3 regions of the Micromonospora sp. CNZ322 genome follow, and region 2 is predicted to be linked to each of the others. Evidence: riboswitches for the same ligand, from Rfam matches in the RefSeq annotation. Region 2 holds a riboswitch; each other region holds the start of a gene.
What was found. A riboswitch is a leader RNA that binds a small molecule or an ion and turns the genes downstream of it on or off. The one in region 2 is predicted to bind cobalamin.
Positions count from the first base shown of each region.

Region 1: linked by a shared signal. The riboswitch ahead of FB453_RS25615 (acyl-CoA thioesterase) and the one ahead of FB453_RS15015 (CbtB domain-containing protein) in region 2 are both predicted to bind cobalamin.
Region 3: linked by a shared signal. The riboswitch ahead of cobN (cobaltochelatase subunit CobN) and the one ahead of FB453_RS15015 (CbtB domain-containing protein) in region 2 are both predicted to bind cobalamin.

Region 1 is NZ_VITD01000012.1:197,129-203,197, reverse strand. Features, by position in the region: gene FB453_RS25640 (hypothetical protein) at 1-269, shown strand, start outside; gene FB453_RS25635 (HEAT repeat domain-containing protein) at 369-1,598, shown strand; gene FB453_RS25630 (AEC family transporter) at 1,622-1,987, shown strand; gene FB453_RS25625 (DUF6924 domain-containing protein) at 2,171-2,632, opposite strand; gene FB453_RS25620 (zinc-dependent alcohol dehydrogenase family protein) at 3,181-4,173, opposite strand; gene FB453_RS25615 (acyl-CoA thioesterase) at 4,282-4,728, opposite strand; cobalamin riboswitch at 4,926-5,139, opposite strand; gene FB453_RS25610 (copper resistance protein CopC) at 5,271-6,069, shown strand, end outside.
Region 2 is NZ_VITD01000005.1:224,507-230,575, reverse strand. Features, by position in the region: gene FB453_RS15040 (phosphotransferase) at 1-100, shown strand, start outside; gene FB453_RS15035 (TetR family transcriptional regulator) at 126-758, opposite strand; gene FB453_RS15030 (MFS transporter) at 939-2,441, shown strand; gene FB453_RS15025 (histidine phosphatase family protein) at 2,521-3,117, opposite strand; gene FB453_RS15020 (CbtA family protein) at 3,114-3,884, opposite strand; gene FB453_RS15015 (CbtB domain-containing protein) at 3,875-4,021, opposite strand; cobalamin riboswitch at 4,114-4,258, opposite strand; gene FB453_RS15010 (amidohydrolase family protein) at 4,531-5,409, shown strand; gene FB453_RS15005 (ABC transporter permease) at 5,730-6,069, shown strand, end outside.
Region 3 is NZ_VITD01000002.1:529,559-535,627, reverse strand. Features, by position in the region: gene FB453_RS07525 (hypothetical protein) at 1-309, opposite strand, end outside; gene FB453_RS07520 (RNA polymerase sigma factor) at 302-883, opposite strand; gene FB453_RS07515 (hypothetical protein) at 1,011-1,346, shown strand; cobalamin riboswitch at 1,699-1,875, shown strand; gene cobN (cobaltochelatase subunit CobN) at 2,134-5,802, shown strand; gene FB453_RS07505 (magnesium chelatase subunit D family protein) at 5,799-6,069, shown strand, end outside.

The sequences.
Region 1 (6,069 bases), on a different contig from region 2:
GGCGAACACCGATCCCGGGCAAGGGCATCCTCCGACCGCTGTGGGACCTCGGCCGGCGCACGGCTGCGGGCGATCCCGATCTGCTCGTGGCACGCATCTGGGTGGAGTCCGCGCCAGCGTTGCCACCAGGCGCTACCGGGTCGGTCCGCCTGGGCCCTCTGTCCCCAGCCCTCTGGCGTCACCTGTGGCCGGGCATGACGATCACCATGCACGAGGGCCGGCCCGCGGTAGGAACGGCCACCATCATCGAAGCTTCGAATTTGCGCTGACATCAGCACGACCGATGGCCGGCTCAATCGGGTTGTGGTGACATTGGTAGCGCGCGTTGTCTGCGGCAGATCCGTGCTCGATCCATAGACCGTGCGTGCATGGGTGCGGTGTTCCACCGCCGGGTGATGTGGCAGGGTGACCGGATGATCGACAGCCGTGGGGCGTTGGAGGCTGTGGTCCGGCATGCCGTGGAGCTTGAGGACGATTACGACGACATCGCGCCGACGGTCACGACACTGGCCGCATCCGGGGACACCACCTTGGTACCCCGGCTGCGGGAGGTGCTGGACCGGTTCCTCGACGAGGGGAACTTCTACGGCCAGGATCTGATTGCCGGTGTCTTGGCAGGCATCGAGGGCGTGGCGGCACTGCCGGTGCTGCTACGCGCTTCGGCGCGGGATCTCGGGGACGACCAGGACAGCCTCCAGGCCGAAATCATCGAGCTGCTGCACGCAGACCGGGCGACCAGCCAGCGTGTGGTACGTGATGCCGCCACAGGTGATACGCCGGAGCTGCGCCGTGTGGGGCTGTGGGCCCTCGGGTTCGTGGTCGAAGCACAGGATGTCGAGCTGCTCGCCACGGCCGTGACCGACGCCGACCCAGAGATCAGGTCTATGGCGGTCGGATCGATCCCTGACCCAGCCGGCGACGACTGGGCATTCGGCGCGCTCGTCCTGGCGTTGCGTGACCTGAACGAGCAGGTCCGGGTATCGGCCGCAAGCAGGCTTGGCTACACCGGCCGCGTTGACGCGGTCGCACCGCTCGCTGCCCTCGCCGCCGACCCGACACCGCGAGTACGGTCCATGGTCGCCTACGCACTCGGGCGACTCGGCAGTCACGAGGCGATCCCGGCCCTGCAACGGCTCCTCCAGGACCCCGATCGGCACGTCCGCGAGAACGCCGCGGAAGCTCTCGGCTCGGTCGGAGGGCCGGCGGCGGTCGATGCGCTGCTGGTGCTGGCCGCCGACCAAGACGCACAACTGCGAGTCCAAGCCGCGAAAGCGCTGGCGAAGGCGGCTGACTCGGATCCCCGCGTTGCGCCGCAACTCACGATGCTGGCACGAGACGGCGAGGCCGCAGTACGAGCGGCCACCCTCAGCGGACTCGCCAGCGCCGATCGCGGGCCATCACTCCGGGGGCGACTCCTGATCGAATTGGCGGACGACCCAGATCCACTGGTCCGTCAGCGCGTCGCGGTCGTGGCACGACACCTCGCGCCCGACGCTGCCCCGGACATCCTCCACCGGTATACCCGCGACCCCAACCAGACCCTGCGCCAACTCGCCGCAACCGAACTGGGCCGACTAACCAACCCCACCGCTCGCTGACCCGGCAGCCCACAGTCAGCAATTTGCTGGCGAGACTGTCGGGCGCCGCGGTTCCGGCCGCCCTGGTCGCGCTCGGCGCGTCGATGCACCGCACGGCGCCGTCGCGGGCCGAGCCGGCCGAGTTGGCCGAGCTGGCCGAGCTGGCCGTGATCACCGCGCTGAAGCTCGTCGCACAGCCGGTCATCGCGTACGCAGCCGGGCTGGCCTTGCACCTATCCGCGCCACAGTTGCTCGCCGTGGTGGTGTGCGCAGGCCTGCCGACAGCGCAGAACACGTTCATCTTCAGCCAGGAGTACGGCGTCGGCGAGGCGGTGGCCAACCGGGCGGTGGTAGTGACTACGACGCTGTCGCTGGCCACCCTGGCCGCGGCGGCGGCGCTGCTCGGGTAGGTCCGTCAGCTGACTCGTCCAGCAATCATGGTGAGTCACGCCGACCATGGCGCTGGCGGCCGGGTCTGCAGCCACGATCATCGCCTGATGATTCGGCGGGCGATCTCGATGCCGTACTGGCCGTGAGGGTGTACGGACGGCTAATGCGCCATGCGGCGGCAGATGTTCGCATCAGGTTGCGTGTTAGTAGAAGCCGCGGAAGATGCCTTCGCCGTTCGCATTGTCGGCAAAATCTTCCCAGTCCATGTTCGAAATCGTGAGGTTGTTTTGAACCGACCACATCTCGGACGGCAGGACTCGGAACGTGGCACCGTACTGCGGCCCCTTGCCCTGGTCCTCTAGATCTTCCACGTAGTCGTAGAGGTTGACTACCAGGATCGGCCGATCAGGGTGGGTCAGCGCCTTCGTGTCGACGAGGAAGGCAACGGCATGATTGAAATCCGCGGGCACCACCTCCAGGAGCTGCGACGGCGTGATCCCCTCGAACGCACGATCATCGACGAATGCAACGAAAGCGGTGAACCCGTCTTCTGTCTGCGGTTCAGCGATCGCCGCCTGAATCGCTGTCCATTCCTGTGGATGGGCAAAATCGGTACGGATGACAAGGGATACGTCGGAACTCTGGTGCCACATGCGCTCATCCACGCACGGGAGGATAGGCCACCGGCAGCTGAGCGGACGTCACCCAACTGACGGCCGGGAGCACCATGGCTGACATCTTCGGTGCCGCCGAAGAGGTCTCCACCCCGAAGCGCCTGGCCAGGGCGTTGACCGTGGGATCGGAGTCTCAAATGACGGAACCGCGGCCGACCCCAGCAAGCCCCCCACAACGCTTCACATCGACCTACAGCACACCTACAGGCATGGCGTTAGGCGGCCCGAGACGCCGGCCGGCACCAGCCATCCCGGCAGCAGGACGCCTGACCACTTCGACCTCTACTGGGAGGTCACGCCGCACCGCTCCACCGCATCACCACAAATCACAGCCATCGTCTCTCTCCGGCGTCGGTGGGCACTTCGGGCGCGGAGACCGCTTCGCCAACCTGCACCCAATCTGCTCCCAGTTACAAGGCCAGGCCCACCAACAGCTCCTTACCGCCTTGACCTGCGCACACTCCCCTGCCAGGCCACATAGAACCTTGTCGACCGCTGCGTAGAACCGAAGAGCACTCTGCGGAAACGAACGGCTCGGCTCAACCGGCGACGTCCACGACGACCTTGCCCTCGGCGGTGCCGCCGGCGACCAGGTGGTGGGCGTCCATGACCGTGTCGAGCGTGAACCTGCGCCCGTCCAGTCGGGGGCGCAGCGCGCCGGCGTCGGCCAGCGCCGCGATCTCGCGCAGGATGTCGCCGTGGTGTTCGCGGCCCCGCCCGGTGAGCATCGGCAGCAACGTGAACACGCCGGAGTAGGTCGCGCCTCGGAACGACAGCGGGGCGAGCGAGTGTGAGCCCCAGCCCAGCGCGCTGACGACGTGCCCGTGGTAGGTGCGCACCGCCGCGAACGAGGCGTCGAGCGTCGCGCCGCCGACGTTGTCCATGACGATGTCGAACCCCTCGCCGCCGGTGTACCTCTCGACGTACTCCTCGACAGTGCTCGTGGTGTAGTCGATCGGCACGGCGCCCAGGCTCTCGATCACCCGCATGCTCGCCGGCCCGCCCGTGGCGTACGCCTCGGCGCCCCGCGCCTGGGCCAGTTGCACGCCCACGTATCCGACACCGCCGGCACCGCCGTGCACCAGCACCTTCTGCCCGGCGCGGACCCCGGCCCGGTCGACGAGCCCCTCCCAGGAGGTGATCGCCGCCAGTGGCAGCGCGGCGGCCTCCCGCATCGAGAGGGTGTTCGGCTTGCGGGCCAGCAGCCGGGCGTCTACTGCGGCGTACTCGGCAAGCGAACCCTGGAGGTCGCCCACGCCCCCGCACAGCCCGTACACCTCGTCTCCCGGCTCGAATCCGGTCACGTCCGCGCCGACCGCCGCGACGACGCCGGCAAGGTCCAGGCCGAGCACCGCGGGCAGCTCGACCCGCGCGTGCGCGGCCTTTCCAGCCTGGATCTTCGTGTCGAGCGGGTTGACCCCGCTGGCGACGATCCGCACCAGCACCTGGCCGGGCCCGGGGGTGGGATCGCCGATTTCCTCGACCGTCAGCGGAACGTCGAACTCCCGCAGCACCGCAGCGCGCATAACCATCCACACTCTCCGTGATCGAGGCTTCACGTGGACGCTATCCGACCGGATAGGCGGCGGGGCGGGTTCCTCGGACCGCGCCAGCGCCGCCACGGGCGGACCGCGCACGGGTCAGTCGTCTTCGGCACCGTCGAGGAGCGCCCGCCGCAGCGCCAGTCGGTGCTTCCGGCGGATCTCCGCCTCCCGGTACCGTCGCCGGTCCCCATCGGTCTCCGGCAGCAGCGGCGGCACGGTACGAGGCTGGCCGTCGTCGTCGATGGCGACCATGACCAGGTGGGCGGTTGCCACGTCGGTGGGCGGCACCGCCCGGTCCCACCGGTCGGCGGTCACCTTGACCGCCACCTCCATCGAGCTGCGGCCGGCCCAGGTGATCCGGGCGTCGACGTGCACGACGTCACCGACGCGCACCGCGCGGAGGAACGCCGTCTCGTCGATGGCGGCGGTCACCGCCGGTCCGTCGGAGTGCCGGGCGGCGACCACACCGGCGACGGAGTCGATGAGGTTGAGGATCCGGCCGCCGTGCACCGTACCCATCAGGTTGGTGTGGTGCTGGTCCATGATCTGCGAAAGGGTCAGGTGCGACGCCGACGGCGCTCGGCCGGCGATCGTGGTGGTGTCGTGCACAGCGGTAGTCCGTCCCTCGGGAAACCACACCGCCGGGTCGCGGACACACGCTGACGAGGACCTGGCCGTGCGCCACACGCACGACCCGTCACCCGCTCAGCCCACCCGCGAGGCCGACGGCAGCGCACACGGTTGTGTACGCGGTGCCGGCAGGTCTTCGGACTCGCGGGCCTGACCGGTCGCGCCGGTCCCCTACTGGCCGTCGCTTCCCAGGCCACTGGCCCAGTGCTGATGACGGCGGTCGTTCCCACTCACCGCTGCGGGGCAGCCCCGGATTTCCACCGGGTTCCCTCTTACGACGCCCAGCCGGTCACGACGGGGCGAACCAGCGCCGCCGGCGAGCATAGCTGGCCAGGGAATGTGTCCACCCGGGGCGTCCCGCCGGGGCGGCGGATGGCCTCATCGTCAACTTTTGTCGTCTGAGGAAGAAGATCGCCACCTCTTGAAAAAAGTCTCGCGAGGGTGAGGATATCCAGATGCGTCGTCTCCCCCAGACTTGCGGGCGGGTGGTCTCGGGCCTCCTCGCACTCCTCCTCGCCTCGGCGGTCGCCCTCCTCGCGTCCGCCCAACCCGCCGCAGCTCACGGGACCTTGGCCATGTCCACACCGGCGAGCGGCGCCACAGTGCGCGAGCCGTTGACGTCGGTGCAGCTTTACTTCACCGAGAAGGCTGCCGCCAACGCGTTCTTCACGATCACCGCCCCGGGCGGCACCCGTGTCGACAACGGCTGGTCGCAGGGGGAGCCGAAGCCGCTGGACAAGCCGGTGCGCGAGTACTTCCTGGTCAACGGACAGTTCGAGCCACGCGAGTACACCACGGGGTTCCCCGCGGTGGTGTCCGTCGCCCACCTGCCCGCCAAGGGTCAGTACTCGGTGAGCTACCTGTCGGTCGCCTCGGACGGCGACACCGTGCGGGGCACCCTGACCTTCCGCTACGACGGGCGGGTGACGGCAGCGCCGAAGGGATGGAGCCCGCCGTCGACCCAACCGGACCCGGCGCTGGTGGCCGCCACCGAGCAGCACAACACGTCCGGGCAGGCCTCGGCGGTGCCGACCACCGCGGACGATCCGTCGACCCCGCCGGCTGCGGCGGCCCCGCCGACCGGGTCGACCGAGGAGAGCGGTCCTGGGGCACCGGCCTGGGCCGGCTGGGCGGCGGCGGTCGCGGCGGTCGGAGCGATGGCGGGGTTCGTCGTCTGGCGTCGCCGATCCGGCGGCACACCCACCGGCCGGGGCCGTACCTCGGCGGCGACCTCCGGTCGACGCGGCGGTGGCG
Region 2 (6,069 bases):
GCGTGCGGTGGGTCTGCGCCGGGTCGACCCCGCGCTGTCCGCCGTCGAGAAGTCCGCCCTGGGTCGCGCCGCCGCACTGGTCCACACCCGCGTGGGCTGAGGCCCAGCCGAGCGCCCAGTCGGGCTCAGTGCGGTGGCAGCAACGCGTCGACCAGGTCGCGCAGCGGCCCGACCAGGTCCTGTTCGGTGGCGGAACTCAGCGGTTCAAGCCGGATCGACGATCGCAGCACCGCGACTCCGATGCCGGCGGCGAGGGCCATCTGGGCGCGGAGCAGGAGCTGTTCGCTGCCCGGTTCGCCCGGACGCCACCCGCGAGCCGCCGCCAGCTGTTCACTGGAACGGACCAGCACGCCGCGCCGGATCTCGTCGGCCCCCGCGTCTCCGGACGATCGCAACAGCAGTGACAGCTGGCTCGACAGGCCTGCCGCGCCGAGGTCGGCGATGTGCCGGGCGATGGCCTCGGGCACCCGGTCGGCCGGCGTCTGGCCGGTGGTTCGGCGCAGCTCGTCGCCGGCCGCCCGCAGGCACGCCTCGAACAGGCCGTCCTTGGACGTGAAGTAGCGGCTGATGAGCGCCACGTTGACGCCCGCGTCGTCGGCGATGTCCCGGACAGTGGTGGCCGCGTAGCCGTCCCGGGCGAAGCGTTGGCGAGCGGCGTCGAGCAGCAACTGCCGGGTCTCGGCCGCGTCCCGACGGCGACGCTGGGCCGGTTCGCCGGCGGTGTTGCTGGTCGCGGGGACAGGCGGTTCTGCTGTCACGACGCGTCCTCTCTGTCGCTCTGGCTCGGCGTCGATGCCTAGTAAGTAAACATATGTTGACTTCCCGCCGACCGCAACGTCCGGTGCGGTCCGAGGGTGAGGTAAACGACTGTTGACATGGGCCCCAGGCTGCGCATACTGGCTAAGTCAGCAAACGTTTACATCTAGTTCGGGGATTCCATGACCCACACCATCGAGGAGCCGACCCGCCTCGGCTCCGCGCCCGGCGCCACCCCGCGCGCCAACAGCACCCTTCTGGTGCTGTACCTGTCGCTGGGCGGCCTGGCGTTCGCGGTGCTCCAGTCGCTGGTGGCGCCCGCGCTGTCGACCATCGGAAGGGACCTGGGCGTCTCGACCGGAGACATCAGCTGGGTGCTCACGGCGTACCTGTTGGCCGCCTCGGTGCTGACGCCCATTCTCGGACGTCTCGGTGACATGATCGGCAAGCGTCGGGTCCTCATCGGCGTCCTCGCGGCCCTGGCCGCGGGCACCCTGCTCGCCGCCCTGGCCCCCAACCTGACAGTGCTGATCGTCGCGCGGGCGCTACAGGGAGCCGCCGGAGCGATCCTGCCGTTGTCGATCGGCATCGTCCGCGACCAACTGCCCCGGGAGAAGGTCGGCGTCACCGTCGGCCTGCTGTCGGCGATCTTCGGGGTCGGCGCCGGTGTCGGCATCGTGGCCGCGGGCCCGATCGTGGAGCACCTGTCGTGGCACTGGCTGTTCTGGCTGCCGCTGGTCCTCGTCGTCGTCGCGCTGCTCGGAGCCATCTTCGGAATGCCCGAGTCGCGGGTCCGCACGCCCGGGCGGCTCGACATGCTCGGCGCGGCCATCCTGTCGGTCTCGCTGGTCTCGCTGCTGCTGGCCGTGAGCAAGGGGCAGGGCTGGGGCTGGACCGAGCCGAAGACAATCGGCCTGTTCCTGCTCGGCGCGGTCGCGATGGTGGTGTTCGTCCGGGTCGAGCTACGCGTACGCGAGCCGCTCATCGACATGCGCCTGATGCGGATTCGCGGTGTCTGGGCCACCGACCTCGTCGCCCTGATCCTCGGTTTCGCGATGTTCGGGACGTTCGTGCTGGTGCCGACCCTGTTGCAACTTCCCGCCGCCACCGGGTACGGGTTCGGCAAGACGGTGTCCCAGGCGGGCCTGTTCCTGCTGCCCACCGTTCTGATGATGGTGGTCTTCGGTCCCCTCGCGGGCCTGCTGGACCGTCGCTTCGGTCCCAAGGTTCCGATGTTCCTCGGCACTGTCGCGGTCGTCGTCGCATTCGCGCTGCCGGCTCTCGCGCACGGCGCGACCTGGCAGGTGCTGCTCTCCGGGGTGCTCACCGGCGCCGGCATCGGCCTGGCGTTCGCGGCGATGTCCAACGCCATCATCGAGAGCGTCCCGGCGGGGCAGACCGGCGAGGCGAGCGGCGTCAACACCATCGCCCGCACCATCGGCAGCAGCATCGGCGCGGCGGTCGTGGCGGCCGTCATCACGTCGAACAGCACCCCTACGGGGCTGCCCACCGACGCGGCGTTCACCGCCGGCTTCTGGGTGTGCGCGGGCGTCGCGGTCCTGGCCGTCTTCGCGGCACTCGCCCTGCCCTCGGCGCGTCGCCGTCACGAACAGGCCGTCGCCGCCGGTGTCGACGACCTTCCGCCCGAGCCGGTCGAGCTGCACCTGCCCCACCGGCACCACTGAGCAGGCGGCTGACAGTCGCCGAACGAGCGCAGGCCGTGTCCACTCCTGGTGGCCACGGCCTGCGCCGTTCGGTTCGACCTCAACCTGCTCGCGGTGCGCTGAGGCGGAGCTGCCAGCGCGCACCCCGGCTGGTGAGCCGGACGACGGCCAGGGGCTCCACGTCCACCTGCCGGTACGTCGCCATCGGAAGACCGAGGGCGTGCACCACCGCGACCCGGATCACCAGTGGGTGGGTGACCGCGATGACGCGTCCACCGGCTTCCTGCTGCTCGTCCAGCCAGCCGCCGACCCGATCCCGCACGGCCGTGACGGACTCACCGCCGTGCGGCGCAGACTCCGGTGCGGACAGCCAGTCGTGCAGCGCCTGCGGCTGCGATTCAGCGATCTCCTCCAGCGACCGTCCGGACCAGTCCCCGTAGTCACAGTCGGCCAACGCGGTCTCGATCGTCGGCAGCAGGCCGAAGGCGTCGGCGGTCTGTCGGGCGGCCACCGCGGGGCTGGACAGGCAGGTGGCGTTGACGCCGAGGGGCCCGCGCCGGTCTGCGCCCGCCTGGGCCTGGGCGAGTGCGGCACGCAGGCCACCCTCGTCCAGGCCGTCGTCGGCGCCGCCGAAGCGGGCCCGGCGCAGAGCGGCGGTGTGACCGTGGGCGACCAGCCGAAGGCTGGTGCCGGTCACGTGCTCGGCAGTGCGGTGCCGGCCCGGTGACGCCGCTCGTGGTGCATCAGGGCCGCGAACAGCAGGCCGATGCCGGTCCAGAGCACGACCTGGGTGCCGAGCGAGGCCAGTCGGAAACTCCACAGCAGGGTCGCCGGGAAGTCCGCCGGAACCTCCTGGAAGGACGGCATCACCACGTACGACACTGCCGTGACCAGCAGGAACCCGCCCGTGGCCCCGGCGGCGCGCAGCCACGTCGGCGCCTGGGCACCGACCGACCGGTAGCCCAGCGAGCCGGCCCACACGGCCACCAGCCCGAGCACCACCATCAACAGGTAGGTGACGGTCCGTTGGTTGATGGTGGCCGGGTCGCCGACCGCCGGCGGGTTCGCCGGGTACTTGACGAACGGCACGATCACCGCGCCGAGCAGCGCCGCGCCGGCCAGCAGCAGACCCGCCCGCCCGTCGTCGTCGCCGCGACGCCGCCGGGACAGCAGGACGTACGCCGTGGCCAGCAGGCCACCCATCGCGGCCCCGAACAGGCCGGTGGCCAGGAACAGACCGCCGCGCTGACCCGTCCGGCCGACCAGGGCGTCCTCGTGATCGTGCGCACCGGCGGCGGGCTCACCGTGCGTCGCCGCCTCCTCGATGGCGATGGCTGCCTCGACGTGCGGTTCGCCAGCGACGTACGCGAACGCCCCGGCCAGCAGGCCGGCGATCAGGCCGGCCAGCAGCCCGCGGACGAGGACGGCGAGGAACGGGGGAGCGGCGGTGGTGTTCAGTGGCACGGGACGCCCAGCAGGTGCCGGCCGTCGTGCATCAGCTCGTGCAGGTACATGCCGCTGCGCGACACCGCCCCCTGGTCGAAGGCGACGAGGTACGCCAGCAGGGTGAGCACGGCAACGGTCGCCAGAACCGTCCACATTAGACGGACACTGCCAGCGGGATGCATTACCGGCTGGCTGGAAGCGGAGCTAGACATGAATACACGAACCTCCCCAGGGATGACGCGTCCCCATCGCAAGGCTGCGGACGACCGAGCGTCCTGGCTCGCGGCCCCCAGTTGTGGTTGGGGACCGCTCACAGTGGCGCGACCGCGCCGGATTCACACCGGCTTCCCTCGCGTCGCCGCAGATAGTGGGTCGACGGTAGCGGTGCCGCCTCGGGCGGTCAACCCGGACCCCGGGCACCGAACGCGGCACCCACCGGTCGGTCAACGAGCCGACCGAGCCGCAGGGTGCCGGCGGATTCGTCAGACCAAAAGGCGACACTGCCGCAAGCCGGTCGTAGCGCGCGTTCCGCGACTCGTGAACACTCTGTTACCGCTAACATGGTCAACCTGCCAGATCGGCTCTGTGGCTCCGGGTCGACCCGGAGGGTTTCGATCAGCGGCGGGGCGGGGTGCAGAGTGGACGAACACACAGGACGGGGCCGGTGACGACCGGCGAGGTTGCGCGACGACAGGGCATCGTCGACGCGCATCATCACCTCTGGGTCCGGGCGCGGCACCCACAGCCCTGGATCGACCCGCACACCATGGCCGCGATCGACGACGACTTCACGCCGGTCGAGCTCGCCCCGGCGACCCGGGCCGCCGGGGTCACCCAGACCGTGGTCGTCCAGTCCGTCGCCGTTCGGTCGGAGACGCCCGAGCTGCTCGGCATCGCGGCCGACGACCCCCTCATCGCCGGGGTCGTCGGCTGGGTCGACCTCACCGCCGCCGATGTCGACCGTCGCCTCGCCCGACTACGCAGGGCCCGCGGCGGCGAACGGCTGGTCGGGATCCGCCACCTGGTCCAGTCCGAACCCGACCCGACCTATCTCGACCGCGCCGACGTGCGGCACGGCATCGCCGCGGTCGGTGCCGCCGGCCTCGCCTTCGACCTCCTGGTGCGCCATCATCAGCTGCCGGCGGCCGCCCGGCTCGTCCGCGACCTGCCCCAGGTGCGGTTCGTCCTGGACCACCTCGGCAAGCCCCCGCTCGGGCGCGCCGATCTCGGTGACTGGCAGCGCGACCTGCTGGCGCTAGCGGCCGAGCCCAACACGACGGCGAAGCTCTCCGGCCTGGTGACCGAGGTGGACGGCCAGTCCTGGACGACAGCCGACCTGCGGCCCGCAGTCGAGCACGCCCTGGACGTGTTCGGCCCGGATCGGCTGATGTTCGGCTCGGACTGGCCGGTGTGCCTGCTCGCCACCTCGTACACCCGCTGGGTCACCGTCCTCGGTGACCTGCTGGACCCGCTGTCGGACGACGAGCGGGCCGCGATCTGGCGCCAGACCGCCAGCCGGGTCTACCGGCTGGCCCCGTCCTGAGAGGGCAGCGCCTTCCCAACTGGGGACATAGCATGTTATCGATAACACGCTGACGGCGGCAGCGATGTCGATGTGGTCGGACGTATGCCTTCGGGGGTGCAAGTAACGATGGCAAAACATGCTTGCAAGACCTTGGCAACATACGTGAATGCGTGGCAAGGTAACGCCTGATCGTGGGAAACATCCGACCTATCCCCAAGGGGTGTGTGGCCATCTAGCCGCACCACCGTCCGAGCGGGGTCGGTCGCTCACAGGCGTTCGGCTCGTCGGCGGGTCCCCGTCGGACGCCGGCGCCGCGCTTGGGGAGGTCAGGTCCGACGATGAGTAGCGCCGAGGCAACCGCCGGCACGCAGCGCGGCGAACTCAGCGACTGGTTCCGGGAACGGATCTCCCACGCCGTCTCCGAGTTCACCGCCGCGACCGCGCTGGTCGTCCTGTTCATCGCCTTGACCTTCGCGAGTCCCTACTTCCTGACAGCGGACAACCTCTTCAACATCGGCGCCCAGACGGCGGTGATCGCCATCATCGCCACGGCCCAGACGATGGTCATCATTACGAAGGGCATCGACCTGTCCGTGGGGTCCGTCGCCGCGCTCGCCGGCGTGTTGGGCGCGATGGTCGTGCGCGACCTCGGCTTCTCACTCTGGGCGGCGACGGCGG
Region 3 (6,069 bases), on a different contig from region 2:
CAGGGCGACGGTCCGCTGCCCGGGCAACGGCGACGCGGTGCCGGAGGGCTGCGTCGGGGCGGGCGAGGTGGCGATGCTGACCCCGGCGAAGCGCAGCAGCCCCGTGACGACGTCGGCGATCGCGGCCCGCGTCGGCGGCAACAGCGCCACCAGCAGGGCGATGAGCGCCACCGCGGCGAGCGACCGCCACCGACGCCGTCGTGGCGCGGGCGTGCCGAGTCGTACGCGGACGCGGGCGGTCACGTCGGGCGGATCGGGGGTGTCCAGCCAGGCGGACAGGTCGCGCAGTTCCCGTTCGAGGTCACCCATGCCGGACCTCCTCACGGTCGAGCAGGCCGCGAAGCTTCGCCAGCGCCCGGGACGTCCGCGACTTCACAGTGCCTCGGGGCCAACCCAGAGCCGCCACCGTCTCCTCCTCGGTGAGATCGAGGAAGAACCGGCAGACGATCACCTCACGGTCCCGTACCGGCAACTGTCGCAGGGCCTGCACCAGCGACGCCCGGCGCTCCCCGGCGAGGACCGCGCCGACCGCGTCGTCCTCGGCGATCTCGGACGTCGGGTCCGCTGCCGCCGCCCGCAGGACGAGCCCGTCGCGCCGGCCACGGGAGCGGTGCAGGTTGCGGGTCTCGTTCGCGACGATGGCGAGCAGCCACGACCGGAAGGACGCGTCACCCCGGTAACGGGACAGCTTCCGGTACGCCTTCACGAACGCCTCCTGGATGACGTCCTCGGAGTCCGAGCCCGCGCCGAGCAGCACCGCGGTCCGGTACGCGGACGCGGTGTGCCGGGCGACCAGGAGGTTGTACGCCTCCAGGTCACCTGCCCGAGCGCGGGTGACGAGCGCCTCGTCGTCCAGGGGAGCCTCCGTTCGGATCACACTCATGACACCGCCCACCCGCCGCGGGTTCCACAGGATTTCCCGACGCAGGTCAGCTCTCTCCCATCCGGCGTGCAGCGTATTGCCAGGAACCGGTGCTGCACTGGAGGGACGTCGAGGAGAGGGGCGGGGCATGAGCTGGTTCAACCGCCGGTCACGGGGTGCCGAGGCGACCCCGACGAAGCTGGACCGGGAGGCGACCCGCGACGACCTCGCGGCGCTGGAGGCGTTCGTGGCCACTCGGCGCGGGGTGGAGTTCTACCTGGAACCGGAGACGACGGCGACGGACACCACTGTGGTGGCGATCGCCCACGACGGCGAGTGGATCCGCCGCCGTACCGGAACGCCCCGCGCGGCCGGGGGCATCGCCCGCAAGCACGCGGTGCCGCTGTACGAGGCGGCGCGCACCGGCTACCCGGAGCGGATGCGGACCTGGAGCCGGGCCCACCCGGAACGCCACGCCCGCTGATCGGGGCGTCGAGCGGTGTCGGTCGTCGCGCGTGGCGTGTTCGGTCCCGGGCGTGTGTCGTTCGGCGCCTTTAGAGCTGAATCGTTGGCGACATCGCCGTACGTCCGGACCTGAAGCCGAGACGCGGACCGGAAGCCGAGGCGGCTGAATCGTCTACGACATCAGCTCCAAAGGGGCCGCGTGAACACTCCGCCCCCGGCCACGGGCCACTCCGCGAGGCCGGTCAATCAGTCCGCCCAGCCGCCGTTGCGGCGAGAGGCATCACCCGCACGCCGATATTTTCGCAGGTCAATGTGGTGGGCGTGGTCGGATGGTGGTGGGGTCCGCGTTGACCGGCGGCGCGGCGGTGTGGCAGCATTCGCGGCCTGACGGCAGTGAAGGAAGTCGGTGCGAATCCGACGCGGTCCCGCCACTGTCACCGGGGAGCGATCCCCCCTCGTGAGTCACGGCCGTGTGTCTGCGGTTGGAAGGCCGGGGGAGAGCGTCGATCCGGAAGCCAGGATACTTCGGCCGTCGGGACGTACCCCAGGGCGTGGACACCCGAGGAGGACCCGATGACGCACGGCGTCTCATTCATCGACGATTGTCGTCGTATTGCGCTCCAGGCAGCGCATTCCAAGGACACCGGCCACCGGCACCGCTGAGCTGATCGCCCGGCGCTGACCGGCCCCGACCCATGCGTCGGTGTGCCGTTCGCTCGGGCCGTCGTACCGGCTGACGCCGTACCCACCCGAATCGCCCCGGTCGCCCCCGTGAGGGCCCAGGGCGTCACTTTCCGGAGCCTGCCGTGCGCATCCTGCTGCTGTCCACCGCCGACACCGACCTGCTGGCCGCCCGCGCCAGCGGCGCCGACTACCGGCTCGCCAACCCCGCGCGGGTCGCCGCCGACGAGGTGCCCGCCCTGCTCGACGGGGTCGCCCTCGTCGTCGTACGCCTGCTCGGCGGTCGGCAGGCGTGGCCGGACGGCCTCGCCGCGGTGCTCGCCACCGGCGTGCCGACGGTCGTGCTCGGCGGCGAGGCGCTGCCCGACGCGGAGCTGATGGCCATCTCCACAGTGCCGTCCGGGGTGGTCACCCAGTCGCTGGCGTACCTGGTGGAGGGCGGTCCGGACAACCTGGGGCAGTTGGCCCGGTTCCTCTCCGACACGGTGCTGCTCACCGGGGAGGGGTTCGCCGCACCCGCGCCCACCCCGGCGTACGGCGTGCACGGCGAACACCCCGCCGACCCGGATCGGCCCACGGTGGGGATCGTCTTCTACCGGGCGCACGCCCTCGCCGGCAACACCGACTTCGTCGACGTGCTCGCGGACGCGGTCCGCAAAGCGGGCGGCAACCCGCTGCCGATCTTCTGCGGCTCGCTGCGCGGGCTGACCGCGGGCGCCGGCCCACTCGGACTCTTCGCCCGCTGTGACGCGCTGCTGGTCACGGTGCTCGCGGCCGGCGGCGCGGTCGCCGCGGACGCCTCCGGTGGCGGCGACGAGGACGCCTGGGACGTCGGTGCGCTGGCCGCCCTGGACGTGCCGGTCATCCAGGCGCTCTGCCTCACCAGCACCCGCGCGCAGTGGGCCGACAGCGACGCCGGCCTGTCCCCTCTGGATGCCGCCATGCAGGTGGCCATCCCCGAGTTCGACGGCCGGATCGTCACCGTGCCGTTCTCGTTCAAGCAGATCGACGCCGACGGGCTCTCGGTCTACGCCGCCGATCCCGAGCGGGCCGCCCGGGTCGCCGGGCTCGCGGTGCGCCACGCCCGGCTGCGGTACGTGCCGCACGCCGACAAGCGGGTCGCCGTGGTGCTCAGCTCGTACCCCACCAAGCACTCCCGGGTCGGCAACGCCGTCGGGTTGGACACCCCGGCCTCGGCGGTCCGGCTGTTCGCCGCGCTGGTTGAGGCCGGCTACGACCTGGGTGACGCGCCACCGCCCGACGACGGCGACGCGCTGATCCACGCGCTGATCGCCGCCGGTGGTCACGACGTGGAGTGGCTCACCCCGGAACAGTTGGCCGCCGCCGAGGCCCGGATACCGGGACCGACGTACCGGCGCTGGTTCGACGAGGTCCCGGCCGAGCTGCGCGGGCGGATGCGGGAGCACTGGGGTGAGCCGCCGGGCGAGCTGTACACCGAGGGCGGCGACATCGTGCTCGCGGGGCTGCGCTTCGGCAACGTGGTGCTGCTGATCCAGCCGCCCCGCGGTTTCGGGGAGAACCCGATCGCCATCTACCACGACCCGGACCTGCCGCCCAGCCACCACTACCTGGCCGCGTACCGCTGGCTGACCGCACCGGTCGCGGACGGCGGCTTCGGCGCGGACGCCGTGGTGCACCTCGGTAAGCACGGCACCCTGGAGTGGCTGCCCGGCAAGGGCCTCGGCCTGGCCGAGGACTGCGCGCCCGACGCGGTCCTCGGCGACCTGCCGCTGGTGTACCCGTTCATCGTCAACGACCCCGGCGAGGGCACCCAGGCCAAGCGGCGGGCGCACGCCGTGGTCGTCGACCACCTGGTCCCGCCGATGGCCCGCGCCGAGACCTACGGCGACCTGGCCAAACTGGAACAACTGCTCGACGAGTACGCGACAGTGCAGGCCCTCGATCCGGCCAAGGTGCCCACCGTACGGGCCCAGATCTGGGACCTGGTGCGCGCCGCCGAGCTGCACCACGACCTGCACGCCGAGGCGATGCCCGACGCGGACGACTTCGACGACTTCGTGCTGCACCTCGACGGGTACCTGTGCGAGGTCAAGGATGTGCAGATCCGCGACGGGCTGCACATCCTCGCCGACGCGCCCACCGGTGAGCCCCGGGTCAACCTGGTCCTGGCGGTGCTGCGCGCACCACAGATCTGGGGCGGCGCCCGGGCCCTGCCCGGCCTGCGACAGGCCCTCGCCGTCGCGTACTCCCTCGACGAGCAGGAGCTGCTCGCGTCGCCGGGACAGCGACTGGCACTGCCTGCGGCGCTGACCGACGTGGTGGACGGGCCGGCCGGCACCGCCGCCGACGCGATCGACCTCATCGAGGCCCTCGCGCGGCGGCTGGTCGTGGGCATGGAGACCCTGGACTGGGCAGTGGACACGGTTGACGCCGTGGTGACCGAGGTGACCGGTCGGTCGATCCCGGACGTCGCCGCGGTCCTGCACTTCGCCGCCACCGAGCTGGTGCCCCGACTGGACCGGACCACCGACGAGCTGACCAACACACTCGGGGCGCTGGACGGGAGGTTCGTGCCGCCCGGCCCGTCCGGCTCACCCACCCGCGGCCTTGTCAACGTGCTGCCCACCGGCCGCAACTTCTACTCCGTCGACCCGAAGGCCATCCCCAGCCGCAACGCCTGGGACGTCGGGGTGGCCCTCGCCGACTCGCTGCTGGCCCGGCACCTCGCCGACACCGGGGCGTACCCCCGCTCGGTGGGGTTGACAGTGTGGGGCACCAGCGCGATGCGGACCCAGGGCGACGACATCGCCGAGGTGCTCGCGCTGCTGGGCTGCCGGCCGGTCTGGGACGACCGGTCCCGGCGGGTGACCGGCATCGAGGTGGTGCCGACCGCCGAGCTGGGCCGCCCGCGCGTCGACGTCACAGTGCGCATCTCAGGGTTCTTCCGCGACGCGTTTCCGCACGTGGTGGCGCTGCTCGACGACGCCGTCCGGCGGGTCGCCGCCCTGGACGAACCGGCCGAGGAGAACTACCTGCGGGCGCACGTCGCCGCCGACCTCGCCGAGCACGGCGACGAGCGGCGGGCCACCGCCCGGATCTTCGGCTCCAAGCCCGGCGCGTACGGCGCTGGGCTGCTGCCCCTGATCGACGCCCGGACCTGGCGCAGCGACGCCGACCTGGCCGAGGTGTACGCGGTGTGGGGCGGATACGCGTACGGCCGGGGCCTGGACGGGCGGGAGGCGCGCGCCGACATGGAGCGCTCGTTCGCCCGGATCGCGGTGGCGGTGAAGAACCAGGACACCCGCGAGCACGACATCGTCGACTCCGACGACTACTTCCAGTACCACGGCGGGATGGTGGCGATGGTCCGCCACCTCACCGGCACGTCACCGCAGGCGTACGTGGGTGACTCGGCGATGCCGCACGACGTGCGTACCCGCACGCTGGGTGAGGAGACCCGGCGGGTGTTCCGGGCCCGGGTGGTCAACCCCAAGTGGATCGCCGCGATGCGCCGGCACGGCTACAAGGGCGCGTTCGAGCTGGCGGCCACAGTGGACTACCTGTTCGGCTACGACGCCACCGCCGGTGTGGTCGACGACTGGATGTACGAGCACCTGGCCGCCGCGTACCTCTTCGACGAGACCACCCGGGAGTTCCTGGAGCAGTCCAACCCGTGGGCGTTGCGCGGCATCACCGAGCGGCTGTTGGAGGCCGCTGACCGGGGGCTGTGGGCCAAGCCGGAGCCGGCCACCCTCGACCGGCTGCGCGACACGTACCTGGCCAGCGAGGGCGACCTGGAGGACCGGGTGTGAACGCGAGGAGTGAGCCGGTTTTGCGAGCCCCGCAGTCGCGAACGAAAGAAGGCCCAGTGACGACCTACCCGTTCAGCGCGGTGCTTGGCATGGCCGACATGCGGCTGGCGTTGCTGCTCAACGCGGTCTCCCCGGCGATCGGCGGGGTCCTGGTCCGGGGTGAGAAGGGGACCGCCAAGTCCACCGCCGTGCGGGCTCTCGCCGCGCTGCTGCCCCCGGTGCGCCGGGTGGCCGGCTGCCGGTTCGGCTGTGATCCGGCCGAGCCCG